Linked DNA regions of Microbulbifer sp. A4B17. The protein of the gene in region 1 interacts with the protein of each later gene in a pairwise test. Links are inferred from orthologs where the notes say so. Each region holds a gene or a part of one and is shown on either strand. Other genes may lie near its edges.

The links. The genes of interacting proteins can lie anywhere in the genome.
Region 2: the proteins of groL (region 1) and grpE interact in binary tests that used the Escherichia coli proteins (3 or more experiments, as listed by UniProt). The link is inferred for Microbulbifer sp. A4B17 from one-to-one orthologs.

Annotation. Positions count from the first base shown.
Region 1 is NZ_CP029064.1:1,264,910-1,268,302, reverse strand. What follows is about bases 408-3,304. They hold groL (chaperonin GroEL), read right to left. Parts: upstream 2,728-3,304; coding sequence 1,087-2,727; downstream 408-1,086. Other genes in these bases: BTJ40_RS05545 (FxsA family protein), read right to left, coding at 3,285-3,304; groES (co-chaperone GroES), read right to left, coding at 2,776-3,069; BTJ40_RS05560 (PaaI family thioesterase), read right to left, coding at 429-845. Also shown: BTJ40_RS22185 (hypothetical protein), read right to left, coding at 1-391; more of BTJ40_RS05545, read right to left, coding at 3,305-3,393.
Region 2 is NZ_CP029064.1:4,184,364-4,187,756, forward strand. Bases 341-3,237 are described here. They hold grpE (nucleotide exchange factor GrpE), read right to left. Parts: upstream 2,151-3,237; coding sequence 1,530-2,150; downstream 341-1,529. Other genes in these bases: recN (DNA repair protein RecN), read left to right, coding at 2,379-3,237. In the rest of the region: more of recN, read left to right, coding at 3,238-3,393. UniProt on the Escherichia coli protein: Participates actively in the response to hyperosmotic and heat shock by preventing the aggregation of stress-denatured proteins, in association with DnaK and GrpE. It is the nucleotide exchange factor for DnaK and may function as a thermosensor.

The DNA of each region.
Region 1 (3,393 bases):
TCAAACCAAATAGTGTCCCAAACGGAAAAGAGATAATCCAAATCAGGGAGAGTATTAAGGAATACCAGAACAACCACTTATTTCGAAAAGACGATAAAAACAAAGCGGCACAGGAAATCAATAGACCTGGGGTAGACAATAGACCTCCTATAACAAAATTAGAGAGGGAATGGCTCATCATACCCGCCATTACTTCAGGAGATGTATCAAGTGATTGGGCCACCTGAAAAGTTTCCCAAAAACTCAACACCCCCAAACAAAAGAACACAAAAATTGGGGTTTGAAGAAAAGCACCTAATATAGAAAGAACACTCCCCAACTTAACCCGCTTCTTCCCCTCCGGGCAAAGCTCACTTTCCGGAGAGTTATACATTTTTTGCTCAAAACTCATTCTTACCTCAGAAAACATCACATCCTTTATCAAGGATTTATAAACTTTGCCCCTTTATTAAAGTGGTAGCGGTTGCCCTAGCAATAATTTTCCCCTCTTGAATAAGCTCTCCTTCCAGGAAACAGACGGTTCCACCTTTAGATACAACTCTGCCAACACCCTCAAGTGGCCCCACTTTAGCTGGGCGAACAAATTGAGTCTTTAGCTCTAAAGTCGGAGCAAACTGACCAATATTCAAGGAAAATACAAGTGCAGGACCCATTACGTCGTCGAGCATTGCACATAGAAACCCACCCTGTATTGTTCCCGCAGGGTTTAAGAATGACTCCCTGGCAAAAAATCGGGCTTTCATCTCCATTTTTTCACTTGAATAGCTTATTAGCTCAAATCCCAGAGTTTTCGCACACTCAGGTACTGGCAGATCTCCCGACTCGACCATTTCGTAGATATCCATATTTCCGCACCGATTCCATTCTATGTTTGTTATTTCAACTTAAGTCAGATTCACCATCACTTACCAACCCTGCTCCACTCGATTTTGCTGCTGCCCTGTATCACACCAAGTTCCAGCAGTTAAGTGCTCTCATCTACACCAATTCACACCATGGATAAATCTGCCCCCAGTAAACCACTTTCCACAAGGCAAAAAAAAGCCCCGCAGTTGCGGGGCTTTTTAGATAGGCTTTAAGGCCGGCTTACATCATGCCGCCCATACCGCCCATGCCACCCATACCGCTCATGTCAGGAGCAGCCGGCTTGTCTTCCGGGATTTCTGCAACCATGGCTTCGGTGGTGATCATCAGGCCAGCGATAGAAGCTGCCGCCTGCAGTGCAGAGCGGGTTACTTTAGCTGGGTCCAGGATACCCATTTCCAGCATATCGCCGTACTCACCAGTAGCAGCGTTGTAACCGAAGTTGCCTTCGCCTTGCTTGATCTTGTCAACAACTACGGAAGCTTCGTCACCAGCGTTGGAAACGATTTGACGCAGAGGCATTTCCATAGCGCGCAGGGCTGCAGCGATGCCGTGGTTCTGGTCTTCGTTGTCGCCAGTTACAGAGATAACCTGGGTAGCGCGAACCAGAGCTGTACCACCGCCAGGTACTACGCCTTCCTCTACTGCGGCGCGGGTAGCGTGCAGAGCGTCTTCAACGCGGGCTTTCTTCTCTTTCATTTCCACTTCAGTAGCGGCGCCTACTTTGATTACCGCAACACCGCCAGCCAGCTTGGCTACGCGCTCTTGCAGCTTCTCTTTGTCGTAGTCGGAAGAGGACTCTTCGATCTGTGCACGGATCTGGCTAACGCGAGCTTCGATGTCTTTAACATTGCCAGCGCCGTCAACGATTACAGTGTTTTCTTTGGACAGGGTTACGCGCTTAGCAGTACCCAGGTGCTCCAGAGTGGTACCTTCCAGCTCCAGGCCAACTTCTTCAGAAATCACGGTGCCGCCAGTCAGGATAGCGATGTCCTGCAGCATGGCTTTACGACGGTCGCCGAAACCAGGTGCTTTAACAGCAGCAACTTTAACGATGCCGCGCATGCTGTTTACAACCAGAGTTGCCAGTGCTTCGCCTTCTACGTCTTCAGCGATGATCAGCAGCGGCTTGGAAGCTTTAGCTACTTGCTCCAGCAGGGGCAGCAGGTCGCGGATGTTGGAGATTTTCTTGTCTACCAGCAGGATAAACGGGTTGTCCAGCTCGGCAGTCATGTTCTCTTGGTTGGTGATGAAGTAAGGAGACAGGTAGCCGCGGTCGAACTGCATACCTTCTACTACGTCCAGCTCGTTTTCCAGGCCGGAACCTTCTTCAACAGTGATAACGCCTTCTTTGCCAACTTTTTCCATGGCTTCAGCGATGATGGTACCAACGCTCTCGTCGCTGTTAGCGGAGATAGTACCTACCTGGGCGATAGACTTGGTGTCAGCACAGGGAGTGGACAGGCCAGCAATGTGGTCAACAGCTGCGGTTACCGCTTTGTCGATACCGCGCTTCAGGTCCATTGGGTTGAAGCCAGCGGCTACGGATTTCAGGCCTTCGGTTACGATAGCCTGGGCCAGAACGGTAGCGGTGGTGGTGCCGTCACCAGCGGTGTCAGAAGCTTTGGAAGCAACTTCTTTAACCATCTGTGCGCCCATGTTTTCGAACTTGTCGCTCAGCTCGATTTCTTTCGCTACGGAAACACCGTCTTTGGTTACGGTAGGAGCGCCGAAGGACTTGTCCAGAACTACGTTGCGGCCTTTAGGGCCCAGGGTAGTTTTTACAGCGTCTGCCAGGATGTTTACGCCTTTCAGCATTTTCTGACGAGCGTCGTCACCGAAAATTACGTCTTTAGCTGCCATGATTCTTATTCCTCAAATTCTTTTTGCGGGTAAAGTTAAAGGCTGGCCTTAGCCTTCCAACACGCCGTAGATATCACCTTCGCTCATGATGATCAGCTCTTCGCCTTCCACCTTGAGGGTATTGCTGTCGGCATAGCGACCGAAAACAACAGTGTCACCTACCTTCACAGACAGTGCGCGAACATCGCCATTGTCCAGCTGCTTGCCCTCACCCACGGCTACCACTTCACCTTGGTTCGGCTTTTCTTTGGCAGCGCCCGGCAGCACGATACCGCCAGCTGACATCGCTTCTTCTTCCTTACGTCGTACTACGACGCGGTCGTGTAAAGGACGAATTTTCATGGATAAGTTCTCCATTGAGTCGTTTTAATGGTTTCCAACATTGGCGGCACTGACCCTTTGGGCCGGTAGCCTCACCCCTCTCTGAAATCCAGAGGCGGGGCTTAATTCTCAGTTGAACCCTATCTATGGGCGGGAAAAGGGATTTCAACACCAACAGGTGAAAAAACTGTGAAGCAAATTCTCACCGCTGGCATTTTGTATATTTTTTAATCTAATCAGGACCTGGGACGCTTGTCTTCAACAGAATGCTTGTCTTCTCCAGGGCGCTTCTCATCCCGGGAATACTCCCCTTCGATAACGTCATCTCCATTCTTTTGATTTGGC
Region 2 (3,393 bases), 2.9 Mb from region 1 along the record:
ATGCCGCGAGGTGCCGGTGGGATATCGGCCAGGTCGAAGCGACCCAGGGATTTGTTCTGTGCAGCCTGCTTGCGCTCACCCTGAACCACGTGAATGGTTACCGCAGTCTGGTTGTCATCCGCAGTGGAGAAAACCTGGGACTTCTTGGTGGGGATAGTGGTGTTCTTGTCGATCAGCGGAGTCGCAACGCCACCCATGGTTTCGATACCCAGGGTTAGCGGAGTTACGTCCAGCAGCAGTACGTCTTTAACGTCACCGGACAGTACGGCGCCCTGGATAGCAGCACCCATGGCAACGGCTTCGTCGGGGTTAACGTCTTTGCGCGGCTCTTTGCCGAAGAACTCGGTTACTTTCTGCTGTACCAGCGGCATGCGGGTCTGACCACCCACCAGGATCACTTCGTCTACACCAGAAGCGGACAGGTCGGCGTCTTGCAGAGCGATTTTTACCGGCTCCAGGGAGCGGGTAACCAGCTCTTCTACCAGGCTTTCCAGCTTGGCGCGGGTCAGCTTAACAACCAGGTGCTTGGGACCAGTGGCGTCTGCAGTGATGTACGGCAGGTTTACTTCGGTCTGCTGGCTGGAGGACAGCTCGATCTTGGCTTTTTCTGCAGCTTCTTTCAGGCGCTGCATCGCCAGGGGGTCGCCTTTCAGGTCGATGCCCTGGTCTTTCTTGAACTCGTCTGCGAGGTATTCGATCAGGCGCAGGTCGAAGTCTTCACCACCGAGGAAAGTGTCACCGTTGGTGGACAGTACTTCGAACTGCTTCTCACCGTCTACGTCGGCAATTTCGATGATGGAGATATCGAAGGTACCGCCACCCAGGTCGTATACCGCAACAGTGCGGTCACCGCCCTGCTTGTCCAGGCCGTAAGCCAGTGCAGCGGCAGTCGGCTCGTTGATAATGCGCTTAACGTCCAGGCCCGCGATGCGGCCGGCGTCTTTGGTGGCCTGACGCTGGGAGTCGTTGAAGTAAGCCGGTACGGTAATTACTGCAGCTTCAACTTTCTCGCCGAGGAAATCTTCCGCAGTCTTTTTCATTTTCTTCAGGACTTCGGCAGAGATCTGCGGCGGAGCTTTTTTATCGCCTTTCACTTCTACCCAAGCGTCGCCGTTGTCAGCTTCAGTGATGGTGTAAGGAACCATCTTGATATCTTTCTGCACAACGTCGTCTTTAAATTTACGGCCGATCAAACGCTTAACCGCAAACAGAGTATTTTGGGGATTGGTCACCGCCTGACGCTTGGCAGACTGACCTACCAGAATTTCATTGTCGTCAGTGAAGGCAACAATAGAAGGTGTAGTGCGATCGCCTTCGGCGTTTTCGATTACACGCGCTTTGTCACCATCCAGTACCGCTACACAGCTGTTAGTGGTACCCAGGTCGATGCCGATAATTTTTCCCATCTGTAAAATCCTCTTTTGATGCGCGCTGCCAGCTCTGTTCTGTTTGCACCGCGCGAATAATTCTTGATGTCAGCTATATTGGTGCCGGCCGTTAAATTTCAAGGCCGCTTTACATTTCAGCCGTTACGGCGCTTTGCTGACCACCACCATGGCCGGGCGAACCAGGCGACCGTTGAGGCGATAACCTTTCTGAAACACATCCAGAACCGTGTTCGGCTCTACATCGCCGTTGGGCACCTGGGTCATGGCCTGGTGCAGTTCCGGATCGAAGGGCTCTCCCGCTGGATCGACAACTTCCACCGAATTTTTCGTCAGGGTTTCAACGAAAGATTTGTGAGTCAGCTCGATACCTTCGATCAAAGCCTTATTGGCTTCATCGGCCGTATCGATAGTCGCCAGCGCGCGCTCGAGGTTGTCCACAACAGGCAACAAATCCTGCAGCAGTTTCTCTACCGCAAATTTGCGTGCGCGCTCGATATCCTGTTGCGCGCGGCGGCGGGCATTCTGCTCTTCCGCCTGGGCGCGCAGAGCCATATCCTTGTGCGCTGCCAGTTGCTCCTGCAACTTGATAATTTCCTCGTGCAGGGCATCGGCACCTTCGGCCTCTTCCTGCAGGGCTTCCTCCGCGAGTTCACGCTCTATAGAGGAAGGGTCTTCAACCTCTGCTGAAACGCCCTCGTCTGTAGCTGGTGCGTGCTCCGCCCCCTCTTTAATCTGATCTTCTTCGCTGCGCTCTCTGGCCACTGCTTTCTCCGTCGCGTCGACTCTGTCAGTAATGTGAGTTGAGCCCGTCCTGCGGGCACTGGAGCCTATATGGGGACAACCCCGCACAGTTCAAGTGGTTTTTCGCGCTAGCGCACATCCTCAGAGTAATGTGACCCCGTCCCTATAGCTAACCAGGAACGAATACTGTATAAATAACCACTAATTGGGCCGAGTGCCCGCCGATTAGCAAGGACACAAGCGATCTCTATGCTGCTGCATCTGTCTATCAGTCAATTCACCCTGGTGGACCAACTGGAGTTGGAGTTTGGTCCCGGTACCAGCACCCTGACCGGCGAGACCGGCGCGGGTAAGTCAATCACTCTCGATGCCCTTGGCCTGGCACTGGGCGGTCGCGGCAGCGCTGAGCTTGTGCGCACCGGCGCCAATCGCGCCGATATCAGTGCCACCTTTGATATCGTCGAGCACCCCAGCGCCGCCAGCTGGCTTGAATCCCAGGAGCTGGATGCTGGGCAGGAAGTCATACTGCGCCGCACCATTGGCGCTGACGGCCGCTCCCGAGCCTATATCAACGGCCAACCGGTAACCCTGTTGCAACTCCGCGCCCTGGGCGAACAGCTGATCGATATCCACAGCCAGCACGAACACCAATCCCTGTTGAAGAAAGAAACGCACCTGCGCCTGCTGGATGAATATGCCCAGGCCCAGGAACTCGCCGCAGAGACCCGCAGCCGCTTCAAAACCTGGCGGGATCACTATCGCCGCTATCGCACCCTGGCCGACAGCGCCGAAGAAGCCGAAGCCCGCCGCCACTTGCTGGAATACCAGCTTAAGGAGCTGGATCAACTTGGCTTGAGCGAAGGGGAAATAGAGTCCCTCGAGAGCGAACAGCAACAGCTGGCCAATGCCGGGGAAATCCTCAGTGGCAGCTACCAGTTGGCCGCTTTCCTTTCCGGCGGTGAGGGCGATATTGCCGAGCAACTGCACCGCGCCCTCCAACTGCTGTCATCCATGCCCGGGCAAGCTCCGGCCCTGGTGGAAGTGGCTCAGATGCTCGACAGCGCGCGCATCCAGGTAGATGAAGCCGCAGCTACCCTGTCCCGGCATATCGATCGCTTCGAGATGGACCCGGAGCGGCTCTCCGAAGTTGAAGACAGGCTCAGCGCCATCTACCAGGCGGCGCGCAAACATCGAGTTCAGCCGCAAGAACTACCGGCACTACAACAGCAGTTGCAGGCAGAGCTGGACGATATCGGCAGCCCTG